Regions from separate parts of the Arthrobacter sp. Sr24 genome, predicted to be linked through region 1. Evidence: riboswitches for the same ligand, from Rfam matches in the RefSeq annotation. Region 1 holds a riboswitch; each other region holds the start of a gene.

Region 1 (3,906 bases):
TCTTGGCCGAGCACTTTGTTTCAAAAACTCAGCAGGATTCCCTGATCGGCAACGTCTACGTGGGCAAGGTCCAAAACGTCCTGCCGAGCATGGAAGCAGCCTTCGTCGACATTGGACGCGGCCGCAATGCTGTGCTGTATGCCGGTGAGGTTGATTGGGATGCTGCTAACCTCAACGGCCAGCCGCGCCGCATTGAAAACGCGCTCAAGTCCGGTGACTCTGTCTTGGTCCAGGTCTCCAAAGATCCTGTTGGCCACAAGGGTGCCCGCCTGACCAGCCAGATTTCCCTGCCTGGCCGCTACCTGGTATTTGTACCCGGCGGCTCCATGACAGGCATCTCACGTAAGCTGCCCGACGTGGAACGTAACCGCCTCAAGCGAGTTCTCAAGGATCACCTGCCGGAGAACGCCGGAGTCATTGTGCGGACCGCGGCTGAAGGCGCCAGCGAAGAAGAGCTCACCAACGACATCAACCGTTTGCGTGCCCAGTGGGAAGGCATCAATAACCGTGCTGCCTCGACCAAGACGCTGGCCCCTGAAATGTTGTATGGCGAGCCAGATCTGACCATCAAGGTGGTCCGCGACGTCTTCAATGAAGATTTCAGTAAGCTCATCGTCTCCGGTGAGGATGCCTGGGACACCATTGAAGCGTATGTGACATATGTTGCCCCGGATCTGCTGGATCGCCTGGAAAAGTGGACCAAGCCCGAGGATATTTTCGCTGCGCATCGCATTGATGAGCAGATTAACAAAGCACTTGAGCGCAAGGTCTTCCTGCCTTCCGGTGGCTCGCTTGTCATTGACCGCACTGAAGCCATGACCGTGGTGGATGTCAACACCGGTAAGTTCACCGGCTCCGGCGGAAACCTGGAAGAAACTGTCACCAAGAACAACCTTGAAGCCGCAGAAGAAGTGGTTCGACAGCTGCGTTTGCGTGACATTGGCGGCATCATCGTCATCGACTTCATCGACATGGTGTTGGAATCTAACCGCGATCTGGTGCTGCGCCGCCTGGTGGAGTGCTTGGGCCGTGACAGGACCAAGCACCAAGTAGCCGAGGTCACCTCGCTGGGTCTGGTTCAGATGACACGAAAGCGCATGGGCACAGGTCTGCTGGAAGTCTTCGGCGAGCAGTGTGGCACCTGTGCCGGCCGCGGCATGGTCACGCACGAGATCCCCGTGGAGCACCGCCGCACGCATTCCCCTGCAGTTGAAGCTGCACAGGCGCACGCGCACGCACCTAAGCAGGAACAGCGCGAACCCGAACGCACAGCTAACCGGTCAACTCGCAGTGAACGCAAGCGTAACCGCAACCGCGGACAGAACGATGGTCAGGATCAAGAGACCGTAACCACCCCCGTGGTTGAGGAGCCGAGCGAAGCCGCTAAGGCACAGAAGGCCCACGAAGCCCGTACCGCCTTGGCGAACATCGCCGCTGCGGCTGCTGCCACGCACCATGAGCATGCTCCTGAGCAGCGCGCAACAACCGCGACAGAAACAGAAACAGCAACAGAAACAGCAGAGTCTGCCCAACAGCATGACTCTGCTGATACTGGCATTCTCACTTTGGGCGGGGAAGCCATTGAGCTGCCGCGCGGACACCGAAGTGAAAGCAGCGGCTTTGCGCAGCCCAACAATGCTGATCAGGCAGCAGCCTTGGCGGGTCTGACCCAAGCGTTGGATCAGCTCGTTGCCCCTAGCCAGGAAGCGGCCCATGAGGGAACCGAGCCCGGCGGCAACCGTTCGCGCGCACGTCGTGGCCGGCGTAATCGCAGTGCCCGCAGTGCTCAGGGTGGGGCAGATATGACGGTCGAGACCGTTGATGCGCCTCCCGCAGCTCAGGGCTCCACACCGCATAGCAGTGCCGAAGCAGAAATCCCGGCTCCTGCAGCAGCGGTCAAGAAGAACGCCGAGCCCATCATTTTGGGTGTAGGAGTTCCGGCCTCCGAGCTGTAGTAGCTCCGGCGCAGTTGAACTGGCCCGCAGCGGTGACACGAAAAGCATGTTTTGTGTCGCTGTTGCGGGTCATTTTTCGTTGCGGGACCTGGCGCAGGTTAGGGTTGGTGGCGACACGGGGTGCCAGGCTACAGAGCCGGCTGAGACAATACCCGTTGAACCTGTCCGGTTAGCACCGGCGAAGGGATGTCCTGATGAACACGACTGCACTTTTTCCAGCCGACTTTCCACCTGCGTCTCCAGCTGTTAGCCCAGTTGTCAGCATTTCCGCCGAACAAGCGACTCAGCGGGTAAAACATCCGCGTGTACTGAGTATTGCCGGCTCCGATCCTTCGGGTGGGGCCGGAATCCAAGCAGATATCAAAGCCATTTCCGCTCATGGCGGCTATGCTATGGCAGCCATCACAGCACTCACCGCCCAAAATACGGTAGGAGTACACGGCGTCCTTATACCGCCGGCAGAATTCCTCACCGCCCAGCTGGATGCAGTGTCGGCAGACATCACCCTTGACGCCGTGAAAATCGGCATGTTGGGTTCCGCTGAGGTGATGGTTGCGGTAGGGGAGTGGCTGGAGCGAACCCGGCCTCCCGTCGTCGTACTTGATCCGGTGATGGTGGCCACCAGTGGAGACTCACTCATGGACAAGGAAGCACTCACCGTCATGCTGACCTTGCTGGCGCAGGTGCACCTGGTTACTCCGAACATTCCTGAATTGGGAGTTTTACTGGGCCAAACTGCGGCGACAAGCTGGGATGCGGCCATCGCCCAGGGCCAGGAACTAGCGGCCACGCATGAGCTGCGGGTACTGGTCAAGGGCGGGCACCTCACTGGTGCCGACTGCCCGGACGCGCTGATCTTCCCGAATGGGACGGTGCGCGAGTTCTATGCTGCGCGGATTGACACAGCCAACACGCACGGCACGGGGTGCTCGCTCTCAGCGGCTGTCGCGACGCTGCAGGCCCAGTCCGGTGATTGGGCAACCAGCGTTGAGCGCGCCAAGGAATGGCTTGGCAACGCACTGGAGACCTCCCATGAGCTGAGGGTGGGAAGCGGTCCGGGACCCGTCAACCACCTGCACGAACTATGGGCCAGTGCTGCTCCCCGCGCGAAAAGCTTCAGTAGAAAACTGTGGCAGGACTGCGCTGGGCAGCGGGCCGCCATAGCCTCGCTGGACTTCATCAAAGAACTTGCGGCAGGAACGCTCACGCGCCACCACTTTGCCTACTATCTGGCCCAGGATGCTCTCTACCTCGGTACCTATTCACGAGTGCTGGCCAAAGCTAGTGCCTTGGCGCCCAACGAGACGGAGCAGAAGTTCTGGGCCGCCGGGGCGCAGAACTGCCTGGAGGTGGAGATGTCGCTGCACCGAGACTGGCTCAGCCATTACCCGGCAGAGCCGGAAGCGGCGATGAGGCAAGGCCCCGTCACCAAGCACTACGTTGACCATTTACAGGCGGTGGCCTTCTCCGGCAGCTACGCCGAGGTGGTAGCCGCAGTTCTTCCTTGCTACTGGTTGTATGCAGAGGTGGGGCGCGTTTTATATGCCGACTACTTCAACTTCTCTGGCGAGCACCCCTACGGGACGTGGTTGCAGACCTATGCCTCTGATGAATTCGCGCAGGCGACCGAGACTGCCATCAGCATTCTGGACGCAGCGGCCCGGCGCGGTTCGGCACGGGAGAGGGCAGGAATGGAGGTGGCCTTCGCCCATTCGGCACAGTATGAGGTGGACTTCTTCGCCGCACCCCACGCCCATGTAACCCATCCACAGCAGCTACCGAGCAGTGCTGGGTGATTAACACCACCTGTCCGTGGGTAAAAATACGGCGAGTCCTGCCCCTAAATGCTCTTTTAGTTCCAGAGTCGCGCTAAAGTGGCTTAGTGCGGTTCTACTGATCGTTGCAGCTAAAGGTGAAATCTTCGATTCCATCTGAGGCCGCACGGATCAAA
Region 2 (3,906 bases), on a different contig from region 1:
CACCGAGGAAGAGCGAGTTGGCCAGGTGGAGGGCCAGGGGTTGGAGGGTGCGCAGGTGCATTTCGCGCCCGCCGGCCATGCGCAGTTCGGTGTCGGGGCAGGCGAAGCGGACCATGGCGAGGATGCGCAGGCAGTGGGCGGGGGTGAGGAGCCAGGTGCCTTCCAGCGGGGTGCCGTCGAAGGGCATGAGGAAGTTGACGGGGATGGATTCGCTGCCCAGGGCTCGGAGGGCGAAGACCGCGTCGATGAGGTCGTTGCTGCTCTCCCCCATGCCCACGATCAGTCCCGAGCACGGTGAGAGGCCGGCGTCCTTGGCATGTTCCACGGTTTGCACGCGTTCGGCGAAGGAGTGGGTGGAGCAGATGTCGGCGTAGTTTTCTTCGCTGGTGTTGAGGTTGTGGTTGTAGGCGTCGGCCCCGGAGGCCTTGAGTCGCTGGGCTTGGCCGTCTTTCAAAATGCCGAGGCAGGCGCACACCTCCACGGACGGGTACTGCACCTTGAGGTTGCCCACCATGCCCGCCACGCGGTCTATATCGCGGTCGCTGGGTCCCTTGCCGCTCGCGACGAGGCAGACCCGGGAGGCTCCGGCGCGGATGCCGGTAGCTGCCTGGGCCACGGCGTCTTCGGGTTTGAGCCAGGTGTATTTCAGGATTTGGGCGGCTGATCCCAGTCGCTGTGAGCAGTAGGTGCAATCTTCGGGGCAGAGCCCGGATTTGAGGTTGACCAGATAGTTCACTTTGACCGTATTGGCGAAGTGGGCGCGTCGCAGCCGGGCGGCTGCCGCAACCAGATCCAGCAGCTGATCATCGGTGGATTCCAGGATTGCGAGGGCTTCTTGGCGGGTCAAGGTGGCGCCGTCGAGTTGGCGATCGGCGAGGTCTGCAAAGTAATTGAACACTGTTCAATAGTGGGGTGAGCTGTGGACATTGTCAATCGAGGGCCCTGCTGATGGGGGAAGATGGAGGGGTGCCGCGGTGGCATGAGAATCTGGAAAGGGTGGGGCCACAATGGCGTTGACGCGTGAGGCAATCGTGGAGACAGCCATGGAAATCCTGCGTGAGTACGGCCTGGCCGACTTGTCCATGCGCCGCTTGGCCCGTGATCTTGGTGTGCAACCGGGGGCGCTGTACTGGCATGTGAAAAACAAGCAAGAACTGCTTACCGTGCTCGCCGGACTGATCCTGGAACCCGTTTCAGCTCAGTCTCCGCAGAGCATTCGAGAGCTGGCGGTGGGTCTGCGCGCCACACTGCTGACGGTGCGGGACAGTGCCGAGGTGGTGGCGCTGGCGCACGCCCTGAACCCACGCGCCACGGCCCCACTGCAGCAATTTGGTGCATTGCTGGTAGGCGAAAATCTAGCCACGGATCAAGCCGAGTGGGCGGCAGAGGCGCTGCTTTCCTACGTTTTGGGTTCGGTGACCGATGAACAGACCCGTGCCGGGCTGACGCGCGCCGGGCTGTTGGAGCCCACGGAACGGGACGCTAGCAAGATCTTCACGTTCGGACTCGATCTCATGCTGAGCGGGCTGACCTCTAGCTGAACCGCGCTGCGGCTACGCCGTAGGCCGCTCCGCGACTGGACTGTGGGCAGGCATGGTAGCTTTGCTCTTGGACACTGCACGGGGTGCCGCATTGCGGCTGAGAGCTAGACCCGTCGAACCTGATCTCGATAATCCGAGCGAAGGGATGCCGGTCCGGAATCAAATACGAGAACACCGTCTTTTGGCGTACATCTCGTAATTTTGTGCATCCTTTCGCGCTTCTGAAAGGTGCACACGTGCTCATCAAAGACCAGACTGTTCTCATCACCGGCGCCGGTCGCGGGCTCGGTGTGGAGATTGCCCGCTCCTTTGCCCGTGAAGGCGCCCGGGTGGTGTTGAACTACCGCAACAGTGAACACGCCGCCCGGCAACTGGCCACCGAACTCGGCCCGGACCAAGCCATTGCGCTGCAGGCCGATGTTACCAAGAGCGATGAAGTGGCAGCAATGGTCGGCGCCGCCGCGGAGTATTTTGACGCACCCATCACCACCCTGATCAACAACGCCCTCCCGGACTTTTCCTTCAACGGAGACGCCCGGCCCAAGGCCAAGGAGATTGGTTTTGCAGATTTCCAGGCCCAGTTCTCCGGAGTGGTGGGTGGGGCGCTGAACACCATCCAAGCCGTGCTGCCTGGGCTCAAGGAAGCCGGCTTCGGTGCCATTGTGAACATCGGCACCAACCTCTTTCAGAATCCGGTGGTCCCCTACCACGACTACACGGCGGCCAAGGCGGCTTTGCTGGCATTGACCAGGACGTTCGCGGCCGATCTGGGACCGACAAATATCCGCGTCAACATGGTCTCCGGCGGGCTGTTGCGCCGCACAGATGCTTCCTCGGCTACCCCCGAGCAGGTCTTTGACTTGATTGCCAGCGGGACACCGCTGCGCAAGGTCACCACCCCAGCAGAATTTGCTGATGCGGCCCTGTTCTTCGCTTCGCCTTGGGCCCGGGCTGTCACCGGACAAAATCTGGTGGTCGACGGCGGACTAGTGATGAATTAGGGGCCGGTTAACGTGGGAACGAGCAGTATGGAAAAGACACGAGAATTACACATCAACGCCTTCTTGTTCGGCACCGGACATCACACCATGGGCTGGCGGCATCCAGATTCCAGTGCCGATAGAGTCGGCGAGATTACCTATTTCGAGGAACTGGCCAAGCTGGCCGAAAGTGGCTTTCTGGACGCCGTGTTCTTTGCCGACGGGCACAGCGTGAACCGCAAGTATTCAGCAGGCGTTCCGGGACTTCTTGAACCGATGACGGCATTGAGCGCCATGGCGAGGGCCACCCGCCACATTGGCCTGATCACCACCGTTTCATCCAGTTTCTATACCCCGTTCCACGCTGCCCGGATGCTGGCCTCGCTGGATCACATCAGTGGTGGCCGGGCGGGGGCCAACATTGTCACATCCATGTTTGATGCCGAGGCCCAGAATCACAGCATGGCCGCCTTGCCACCCCATGCCGAGCGGTATGATCGCGCCGACGAGTTTGTCCAAGTGATCAAGCAACTGTGGGATTCGTGGTCTGATACGGCACTCTCCCGAGACCGAGAAACAGGGACGTTCATCGATCCCGGGCATATTCGCCCCATCAATTATCGAGGCAAGCACTTCTCGGTGGCGGGTCCGCTGAATGTTCCACGCCCTCCCCAAGGCCATCCAGTGCTGTTTCAGGCAGGTTCTTCGGAAGCTGGGCGGGACTTCGCGACCCGTTCTGCCGAGGCCATCTATTCGGTGGCATGGGACAAGGAATCAGCGCTCGAGTTCGCTGCGGATATGAAAGTGCGGCTGACTAAGGCAGGTCGCGGCGGCACACAAGTTCCTATTCTGCCCGGTTTAGTCACCTATATCGGGGCAACGCAGGCGCAGGCGCTGGAGAAGAAACGGGCCCTTGATACCTACCTGGATATTGACGCCGCCCTTGCCCAACTCGGCGTTTTCACGGGCCAGGACTACCACAACCATGGACTTGATGAGCGTGTGGCGCCGCTACCGCCTGCTGAATTGTTTACCGGTCCGCAGGGGCGGTATCTGACAGTCCAGCGCATCATCGAGACGAAGCAGCCCACGCTGCGGGAACTACTTGGCTTCCTGGCCGCAGGCGGTGGCCATGCCACCATGATAGGCACTCCCACCGAGGTTGCGGATGAGATTCAGGAGTGGTTTGAGTCCGGCGCCTGCGACGGTTTCAACCTTATGTGCCCCGTCTATCCTCAATCGTTGACGGATTTCGTGGATCTGGTGGTGCCTATCTTGCAGGAGCGCGGCCTCTTCCGAACGGTATATCCCGGCAGCACTCTGCGTGAAACCTTGGGACTGGCACGCCCATCAGTCTGAGGTACCTCCCCTTTCTGACGTTCGAC
Region 3 (3,906 bases), on a different contig from region 1:
GGCCACGCTCTATGTCCATGCCATGAATGCGCCTACGCCAGAGAGTATTGTGCAGGTGCGTGAAGGCATCCAAGACATCGAGGCACGGCTGATCAAGGTCATGGGGACCAAAGCAGAGTTGGCCGCACTGAAAAGCGAACAGGCGGGATCTCCCATGGTGACTCACGCACAGACAGTGCGCGGCTCCATCGCAGAGAATCACGGAACTTTCGAAGTTGAGAGCCCGGGGGAGGGACAGTGAGCGCCATGAATGTTGTTGTCATCATTGTTGTTGCGCTGCTGGCACTCGCGGCTGCCGGCACCATTTACAGGATTGCCGCCGGGCCGTCCCTGCTAGACCGCGTGATCGCAGCCGACGTGCTGCTCGCCATTTTCGGTGCCGCACTCGCAACCGAAATGGCCATCAACCACCACATCGACAATTTGGCGCTGCTGGTGGTGTTGACGGTGATCGGCTTTATTGGTTCCGTCACGGTGGCCCGATTTGTGGCACACAAGAGGGATGACGGATGAACACGTTCATAGATGTGCTGACGGCGATCTGCCTCTTGGTAGGCGCCCTGATGAGTCTTGCAGCAGCTATCGGCCTGCTGCGATTTCCTGACCTCATGAGCCGCATGCACGCTGCCACCAAGCCTCAAGTCTTGGGGTTGTTGCTGATGTTGGCGGCTGTTGGACTGCAAATGCGTGCTTGGGCTTTGCTGCCGCTTCTCGTCGTAGCCTGGCTGTTTCAGCTGCTCACGGTTCCGGTGTCCGCGCACATGGTGGGCAGGGCTGGATACCGCACCAAACATCGTCGCCCGGAATTGCTCAGTCTTGACGAGCTGGACCAGGTTGTGGCTTCCGTGGTGGAAGAGGACAACACCCACTGAAGGGCTGTGGGGCGTCTTTCAGGGGGACGTCTCTTCGGAGTAAACCGCGTAGCCGCCGGTTAAACGCCAAAGGCGCCAGCCGCCGTCGTACGTGATCAAATTCGCAGATCAGACGTGACGGTGAATGACGCCCCGGTGGTGCGCAACCGCTCCTTAGACCTCTTCGGGATGCTTGTTGAAGCGGGCGATGGCCTTCTGCGTGGTGCGTCCGGCCAGGGTCTGGATGATGGCGGCAACCACTGCGGAAACCAATGCAAAAGTGAGCGCGGAGCGGAGGCTGTTCTCCAGATCTGCACCATCCTTGGGCGGCTTGTTACCGGTGCTCTTCTCCCAGACCGTGTCCACGAGCTTGCTGGCCGCAAATCCGGCGCCCAAGCTGATGCCGGTTCCGAGCAATTTGAAGACGATGTTCATCAATGACTCCTGCGTGGTTAAGTGAAGTTGACTGGGCTTGCGCGGGAAAAACTCTAGTGTCAGCCTAGCGCTTTTGCCGGGGCAACAGCTGTTGCCCGCTGCGCAGGGGCCTCATGTCCTGGTGCATATTTCGCTACGGTAGGGCCAGTGTTATGGTCCCCATTGGTCCCCAGCAGGGCCTGGGGGTACACTGAATCCGCAATTCAAACACGACAGGGGAGCGTCATCCCATCCTGGGATTAGACGCTGAGAGTGCGGTTCGCCGCAGACCCTCGAACCTGCTCCGGTTAGTACCGGCGAAGGGAGTCGAGTTCTCTTCGGCTGCGCGGAAATACCGCTGTAGCCGCCCCTCCTGAAAAGGAGGAATCATGAGCAAGTCATTCGCGGGCGGAAACGCCACGCAACCCAGTAAGCAGGCCCCCCAAACGGCGCAACAACGTAAAAGCACGTGGCGGGTCGTAGACATCGTTGTGGTCTCTGTTCTCGGCGTTGCCTTGGGCGTCATCTTCTGGCTATGGTCAGCTGGGTACGGGCTGACCAGCGCCATCACCGTGGCCTTCCCGCCGCTTGGAGCGCTGTACGGCGGTGGCTGGTTGATCGCCGGCGTCTTGGGCGGACTGGTTATCCGCAAACCCGGGGCAGCACTGTATTGCGAGCTCATCGCCGCCATGGTGGAGGGACTGCTGGGTACGCACTTTGGTTTTACGGTGCTGCTGTCCGGTCTGGTTCAGGGCCTTGGTGCCGAGCTGGGCTTCGCGCTGTTCCGCTACCGCAAATTCAACCTTCCCGTGGCTCTGATTTCCGGCGCATTGGCGGGCTTGGCCTTGGGTATCAACGACAGTATTGTCTGGAACATCGAGTGGGCCATGCAATGGAAGCTCGTCTACGTAGCTCTGGCCATGGTCTCCGGTGTCGTCATTGCTGGGTTGGTGTCCTGGTTGGCCGTGCGTGGTCTGGCGAGAACCGGCGCTCTGGCAAGTCTGCCCTCTCGTGGAGCAGCCACCGAACGCGCGGTCTAGGCCGTGAGTATCGAGCGCAACCGGGGCAGTACCCCGGCGAAAGTGAGCGCCAAAGGGTGGGGCTGGCAGCATTCGGGCCGTAGCGGCCGTGCCGTTGCGGGCTTAGATCTTCAGATTGAACCGGGGGAGCGCGTCTTGCTGTTGGGCCCTTCCGGTGCCGGAAAGTCCACTCTGCTGCACGCTTTGGCTGGTGTTTTAGGTGATGATGAGGACGCCAACGAATCGGGCATATTGCTCATCGACGGCGCTCCCGTGTCAGAATCCCGTGGCCGTTCTGGCCTCATGCAGCAGGACCCGGATGCTCAGGTGGTGCTCTCGCGGATCGGAGACGACGTCGCGTTTGGCGCCGAGAACCTCTGCGTTCCGCGTGAGGAAATTTGGCGCCGCGTAGGTGCAGCTCTGGAATCCGTGGGCCTGGAGCTGCCCTTGGATCATCCCAGCTCTTCGCTCTCTGGTGGCCAGAAGCAACGCCTTGGTCTGGCTGGAATGCTGGCCATGCGCCCGGGCCTGTTGCTGCTGGATGAGCCAACCGCCAACCTTGATCCGGCCGGTGTGGTGGAGGTGCGTGATGCTGTGCGCCGCAGCCTCGATGAATCCGGAGCCACGCTGGTGGTTGTCGAACACAGGGTCTCGGTCTGGCTGGACGTGGTGGATCGGATCGTGGTTCTGGCCCCCGCAGCTCTGGGGCAACCCGGCGGGGTCCTCTTCGACGGCCCGCCCGCAACAGTTCTTGCTCAAAGCCGGGAGCTGCTGGCGGCGGCGGGGATTTGGGTCCCGGGCTACCTCCCGGCGGTGCGGCCGCGGACTGCCTCAAGCCTAGAAACGTTCGACGCCGGGGCGCACCTCCTGCTCGAAGCGGAAGATCTTGCGCTCTCCCGCACCAAGGGACGTAAGCGTCGCCCGGTGGTGCCGGTCGCCGTCGTACCTTCTGTTGAGGTGAGGGCCGGGCAAGCGCTCAGTGTGACCGGGCCCAATGGTGCTGGCAAGTCAACGCTGGCGCTGACCCTGGCCGGATTGTTGGCCCCTGCTGGTGGCCGTTTGGATGCTTTGCCCGAGTTGGCTCGGGGGGCCGGGAGTCGGCCGTTGTCGTGGCGCGGGCGTGAATTGATTAGCAGGATCGGCACGGTTTTTCAGGAACCTGAGCATCAATTCGTTGCTCACACTGTGCGCGAGGAGTTGCTGTTCGCGCCGAGGATACTGGGGCACGGTGGAGAGTTGGTCGAGGAATTACTGGCGCGGTTGCGGCTAGAACATCTAGCGGACGCGAACCCGTTCACCCTTTCCGGCGGGGAAAAACGCCGACTGTCCGTGGCCACCGTGCTGGCGGCCAGCCCGCAGATATTAGTTTTGGATGAGCCAACGTTTGGTCAGGACGCCAACACGTGGGCTGAGCTAGCTTCCATGCTGAGCGAGCTGTTGGACGCGGGAACCGCCGTGGTTTCGGTGACGCACGATGCCGCCTTCACCGCGGTTCTGGGAGGACAGCGGCTGGTCATGGGAGGCCAGGGAAGCCAGGGAGGCCGGGGTGGATTCGCTAATGCGCCAGCTGCATCAACCGCGCCAACTGCGTCAACCGCGCCAGCTGCGCCAACCGCGAGGTT
Region 4 (3,906 bases), on a different contig from region 1:
TGGTTCGGGAGAGCATGCAGCTCGTGCTCGACAGCAAAAAATATGTGGAGCGGCGCAGCACCGAAGGGCTGAGCTACCGGGAAATCAAACGCGTCCTGAAACGGTACCTTGCCCGGAACAAACCCCGATGAGGTTGCAGCGGGTGATCGGCGAGGCACATGACGAGAGGACGCGCCTTCGGGCGGGGCCTGTTCAAGTAGCCACTTTACGGCCGCGCCGTCGCCGGATACAGCGGGGCCGAAGAGCTGGGACGTGGTGACTCCCGTCAGACTCTCTACAGGCACGTGTCACCCGGGGAACTGCGCTCCGACGGGGAAAAGCTGCTCGCTGGTCAACTAGCTGCTCTTCGGTGACGGAAGAGGTCGTGCGGATTCAACTGGCCGGGCTTTCCGAACACGGTGAACCCGCGGCGCCCCTAGCCCGAACGGCAGTGGCTACAACGGCCCTTCGGGGCCGGGGCAGGACCGGCCCCGAAGGGCCGGCCCTGGACGCACTCGCTCCTAGTTCCTGGGCAGGACCGGTTCGGGGAGGTAGACCTTCCCGCCGGATTCGCGGAATTCGGCAGATTTGATGCTCATGCCGGCGATGGCTTCCTGTTCTGACATTCCTCCGAACTGATCGCGGATGTCCTGGGAGAGCCGCATGGAGCAGAACTTGGGTCCGCACATGGAGCAGAAGTGCGCTGTCTTGGCCGGTTCGGCGGGCAGCGTCTCGTCGTGGAAGGATTCGGCTGTTTCCGGGTCCAGGGAGAGGGCGAACTGGTCCCGCCAGCGGAACTCGAAGCGTGCCTTGGACAGAGCGTCGTCGCGTTCGTGGGCTCCGGGGTGGCCTTTGGCGAGGTCTGCCGCGTGGGCGGCGATCTTGTAGGTGATGACTCCGGTCTTGACGTCATCCTTGTTCGGCAGCCCGAGGTGTTCCTTGGGCGTGACGTAGCAGAGCATTGCGGTGCCATAGCGGGCGATCTCGGTGGCGCCGATGGCCGAGGTGATGTGGTCATAGCCTGGGGCAATGTCTGTCACCAGCGGGCCGAGGGTGTAGAAGGGGGCGCCGTCGCAGAGTTCCTGCTGGCGTTCGATGTTTTCGCGGACGAGGTGGAACGGAATGTGCCCGGGGCCTTCGACCATGACCTGCACGTCGTACTTCCAGGCCCGCTTGGTGAGTTCGGCGAGGGTGTCCAGTTCGGCGAACTGGGCGGCGTCGTTGGCATCCGCGGTGGCGCCGGGCCGCAGTCCGTCGCCCAGGGAGAAGGCGACGTCGTACTTAGCGAAAATTTCACACAGTTCATCGAAGTGGGTGTAGAGGAAGTTCTCCTGGTGGTGGGCCAGACACCAGCCGGCAATGATGGACCCGCCGCGGGAGACGATGCCGGTCACCCGGTTGGCGGTCAGCGGCACGTAGCGCAGCAGCACACCGGCGTGGACAGTCATGTAATCCACGCCTTGCTCGCACTGCTCGATCACGGTGTCCCGGTAGATCTCCCAGGTCAGGTCATTGGCCTCGCCGTTGACCTTCTCCAGCGCCTGGTAGATCGGCACTGTCCCGATCGGGACAGGGGAGTTGCGGATGATCCATTCACGGGTGGTGTGGATGTCATCGCCGGTGGACAGGTCCATCACAGTGTCGGCACCCCACCGGGCCGCCCACTGCAGTTTGTCCACTTCCTCGGCAATGGAGCTGGTCACGGCGGAGTTGCCGATGTTGGCGTTGATTTTGACCAGGAACGCTTTGCCGATGATCATCGGCTCGGATTCAGGGTGATTGATGTTGTTCGGGATGATGGCCCGGCCAGCGGCCACTTCGCTGCGCACCAGCTCGACGTCACAGTTTTCCCGCACTGCCACGAACCGCATCTCGGGGGTGAGGATGCCCTGGCGGGCGTAGCGCATCTGGGTAACGGTCTTACCCTCGAGGGCGCGGCGGGGCACCGGCTGCGCGCCCTTCCATTCAGCAGAAGCGGCGCCCCGGCGCACCGCGGATTTACCGTCGTCGAGCAGGTTCCGTTCCCGGCCGCCGTAGGGCTCGGTGTCGCCCCGGGATTCTATCCATTCAGACCGGAACGGCTCCAGGCCGATCACAGGATCGCTTCCGGGCCCGGCCGTCCGGTACACCGTGAACGGTAGATTCTTCACCCCGTTCGGAGAGTCCTCCAAGGCGATCTCCGTGACAGGGACGCTAATGCCGTGTTCGGGGTCGCGGGCGTACGCGAGTGAATGTGAATTCATGGAGCTCATCAGTGGTTTCCTACTTCCTTCGCCGGCATAACCCGGACAGGTTCAACGGTCGCAGACTGCATCAGCCCGATCTCAGCCCCTGCAAGGGCACCCGTGTGGATGGAAAAACCTTAGCACCCCAGCGTGCCCGTTCTACCGTTTGTGTGGATGATGACCGCTGTTCCCCGAACGGCCTCCATCTTCGGCAGCAGGCCCTCCCAGCGACGGGGTGCATGACGAATCACCGGAAGCTGAGGTACTCCTTGGGCCAACCGCCAGCCCGGCGAACGCCCAGCACCCGGGAAAGGTGCAGACGCCTTCATATTCCGTGCAGTCGACTTCTGAAACTGACAAGCCTACTGTCTCGCTTAGCTGTCTTTCAACCCTAGGGTTTCGAGACTGCCTATGTCTTCCGACCCAAGGAGTCATCATCCATTAATCGCAGGGTCCTGGTTCTATAGCAAGCACCAAGCGCGCTCGGGTCGCGTCACCCTTTTACACAGTCACCTTCATCATAGAGTCACAATGCATCTTGACGGATAATGTGTCTCGGCAGAGACTTACATTCATCTTCACCGAAGATGCGTGTATAAATAAAAGATGACTTGGGGCTTCAAATGATCGTTGTAAATATCAACCATTCCTATGCTGAACTCATTCGGCGGGAGCGGCCGGGGTTGCTCTCCTTCGAGCTCAACCGCATCACGACAGGACATTGGCCTGTCATGGCCGACGCCACCATGGACGGTTTTACCGACTACCTGGTCGGAACCTATAACGACATGATCGTCACAGCGTTCAGAATCTTGAGTGTGCAACGGGTCGTCCACGAGGGCAAGGACAAGCTGAAATTTGTTGTGGATGACTTCTATAACCCGGACAAGGAGCAGAACGGCTTCGGCGCATCTACTCAGGAGGTAGATCGGGCTGCATGGCTTGTGGGCGCTCCGATCCCCGGCGGTTCCTGGCGCAAGGGAGAAGCGCGGGGAACCCGCCGCTACGCACTGGATGCATATCTGAAGGATCAGCCCGACTTGGCCGAACGCGCTGATCGGGACTTTCCATCGGCCATGATGGAAAATCTCTTTGCCTATCTTCGCGGCGACAGCAGAATGCCTGTGGACGACTTTCCTGCTCTGGGTCGTTCCAACAATTTTTCTGCACCTCAACCGGCGGGCGGCGTAACAGTCAGCCGACAGCCTGACGGAACGGTCCTCATCGTAATCCCGAGTGGTACACGGGCCCAGCTCACTATTGATCCCGACAGGTCTATAGCTGGACCCATGAGCTAACACCGTCTAGTGGAGTGCCCGCACATGTCCGATGTTCTTGTTTGGTGGGGCGCCCACTGGGCCTCAGCACGGACAACGACGCCGAGTTCCTCTGCCCGGTGAAGGATCGGCTGTTGACACAGCATGAGGTCCCGATCAACACAGTGCCGGGGACGTAGAGTCTGGTCATGAGCTATTCCGCAACAGTTCTGCGCGTGATGATTGCATCACCCTCGGACGTACAAGAAGCCAGAGACGCTGTTGAGCGTGCTATCTACAGCTGGAACGATGCCAACGCCGAGAAGAAAGGGATTATTCTTCAACCGTGGCGGTGGGAGACATCCGCGGTTCCGATGCTAGGTTCCCACCCGCAACGTCTTATCAACGCTCAAGGGGTGGACAGCTCAGACATCGTGTTTGCGATG

Evidence for each region. A riboswitch is a leader RNA that binds a small molecule or an ion and turns the genes downstream of it on or off. The one in region 1 is predicted to bind thiamine pyrophosphate.
Region 2: another riboswitch for thiamine pyrophosphate. It lies ahead of ACX80D_RS06005 (3-oxoacyl-ACP reductase); the one in region 1 lies ahead of ACX80D_RS13990 (bifunctional hydroxymethylpyrimidine kinase/phosphomethylpyrimidine kinase).
Region 3: another riboswitch for thiamine pyrophosphate. It lies ahead of ACX80D_RS07970 (ECF transporter S component); the one in region 1 lies ahead of ACX80D_RS13990 (bifunctional hydroxymethylpyrimidine kinase/phosphomethylpyrimidine kinase).
Region 4: another riboswitch for thiamine pyrophosphate. It lies ahead of thiC (phosphomethylpyrimidine synthase ThiC); the one in region 1 lies ahead of ACX80D_RS13990 (bifunctional hydroxymethylpyrimidine kinase/phosphomethylpyrimidine kinase).

The regions. Positions count from the first base shown of each region.
Region 1 covers NZ_JBTNDB010000023.1:32,410-36,315, reverse strand. The annotation lists gene ACX80D_RS13995 (Rne/Rng family ribonuclease) at 1-1,955, shown strand, start outside; TPP riboswitch at 2,062-2,159, shown strand; gene ACX80D_RS13990 (bifunctional hydroxymethylpyrimidine kinase/phosphomethylpyrimidine kinase) at 2,150-3,751, shown strand.
Region 2 covers NZ_JBTNDB010000006.1:42,617-46,522, reverse strand. The annotation lists gene bioB (biotin synthase BioB) at 1-898, opposite strand, end outside; gene ACX80D_RS06010 (TetR family transcriptional regulator) at 1,008-1,541, shown strand; TPP riboswitch at 1,611-1,704, shown strand; gene ACX80D_RS06005 (3-oxoacyl-ACP reductase) at 1,778-2,542, shown strand; gene ACX80D_RS06000 (LLM class flavin-dependent oxidoreductase) at 2,570-3,880, shown strand.
Region 3 covers NZ_JBTNDB010000008.1:134,579-138,484, forward strand. The annotation lists gene ACX80D_RS07950 (Na+/H+ antiporter subunit E) at 1-241, shown strand, start outside; gene ACX80D_RS07955 (monovalent cation/H+ antiporter complex subunit F) at 247-513, shown strand; gene mnhG (monovalent cation/H(+) antiporter subunit G) at 510-872, shown strand; gene ACX80D_RS07965 (DUF4235 domain-containing protein) at 1,026-1,286, opposite strand; TPP riboswitch at 1,491-1,608, shown strand; gene ACX80D_RS07970 (ECF transporter S component) at 1,655-2,305, shown strand; gene ACX80D_RS07975 (ABC transporter ATP-binding protein) at 2,348-3,906, shown strand, end outside.
Region 4 covers NZ_JBTNDB010000017.1:27,307-31,212, forward strand. The annotation lists gene thiC (phosphomethylpyrimidine synthase ThiC) at 501-2,231, opposite strand; TPP riboswitch at 2,229-2,336, opposite strand; gene ACX80D_RS11880 (hypothetical protein) at 2,828-3,502, shown strand; gene ACX80D_RS11885 (DUF4062 domain-containing protein) at 3,670-3,906, shown strand, end outside.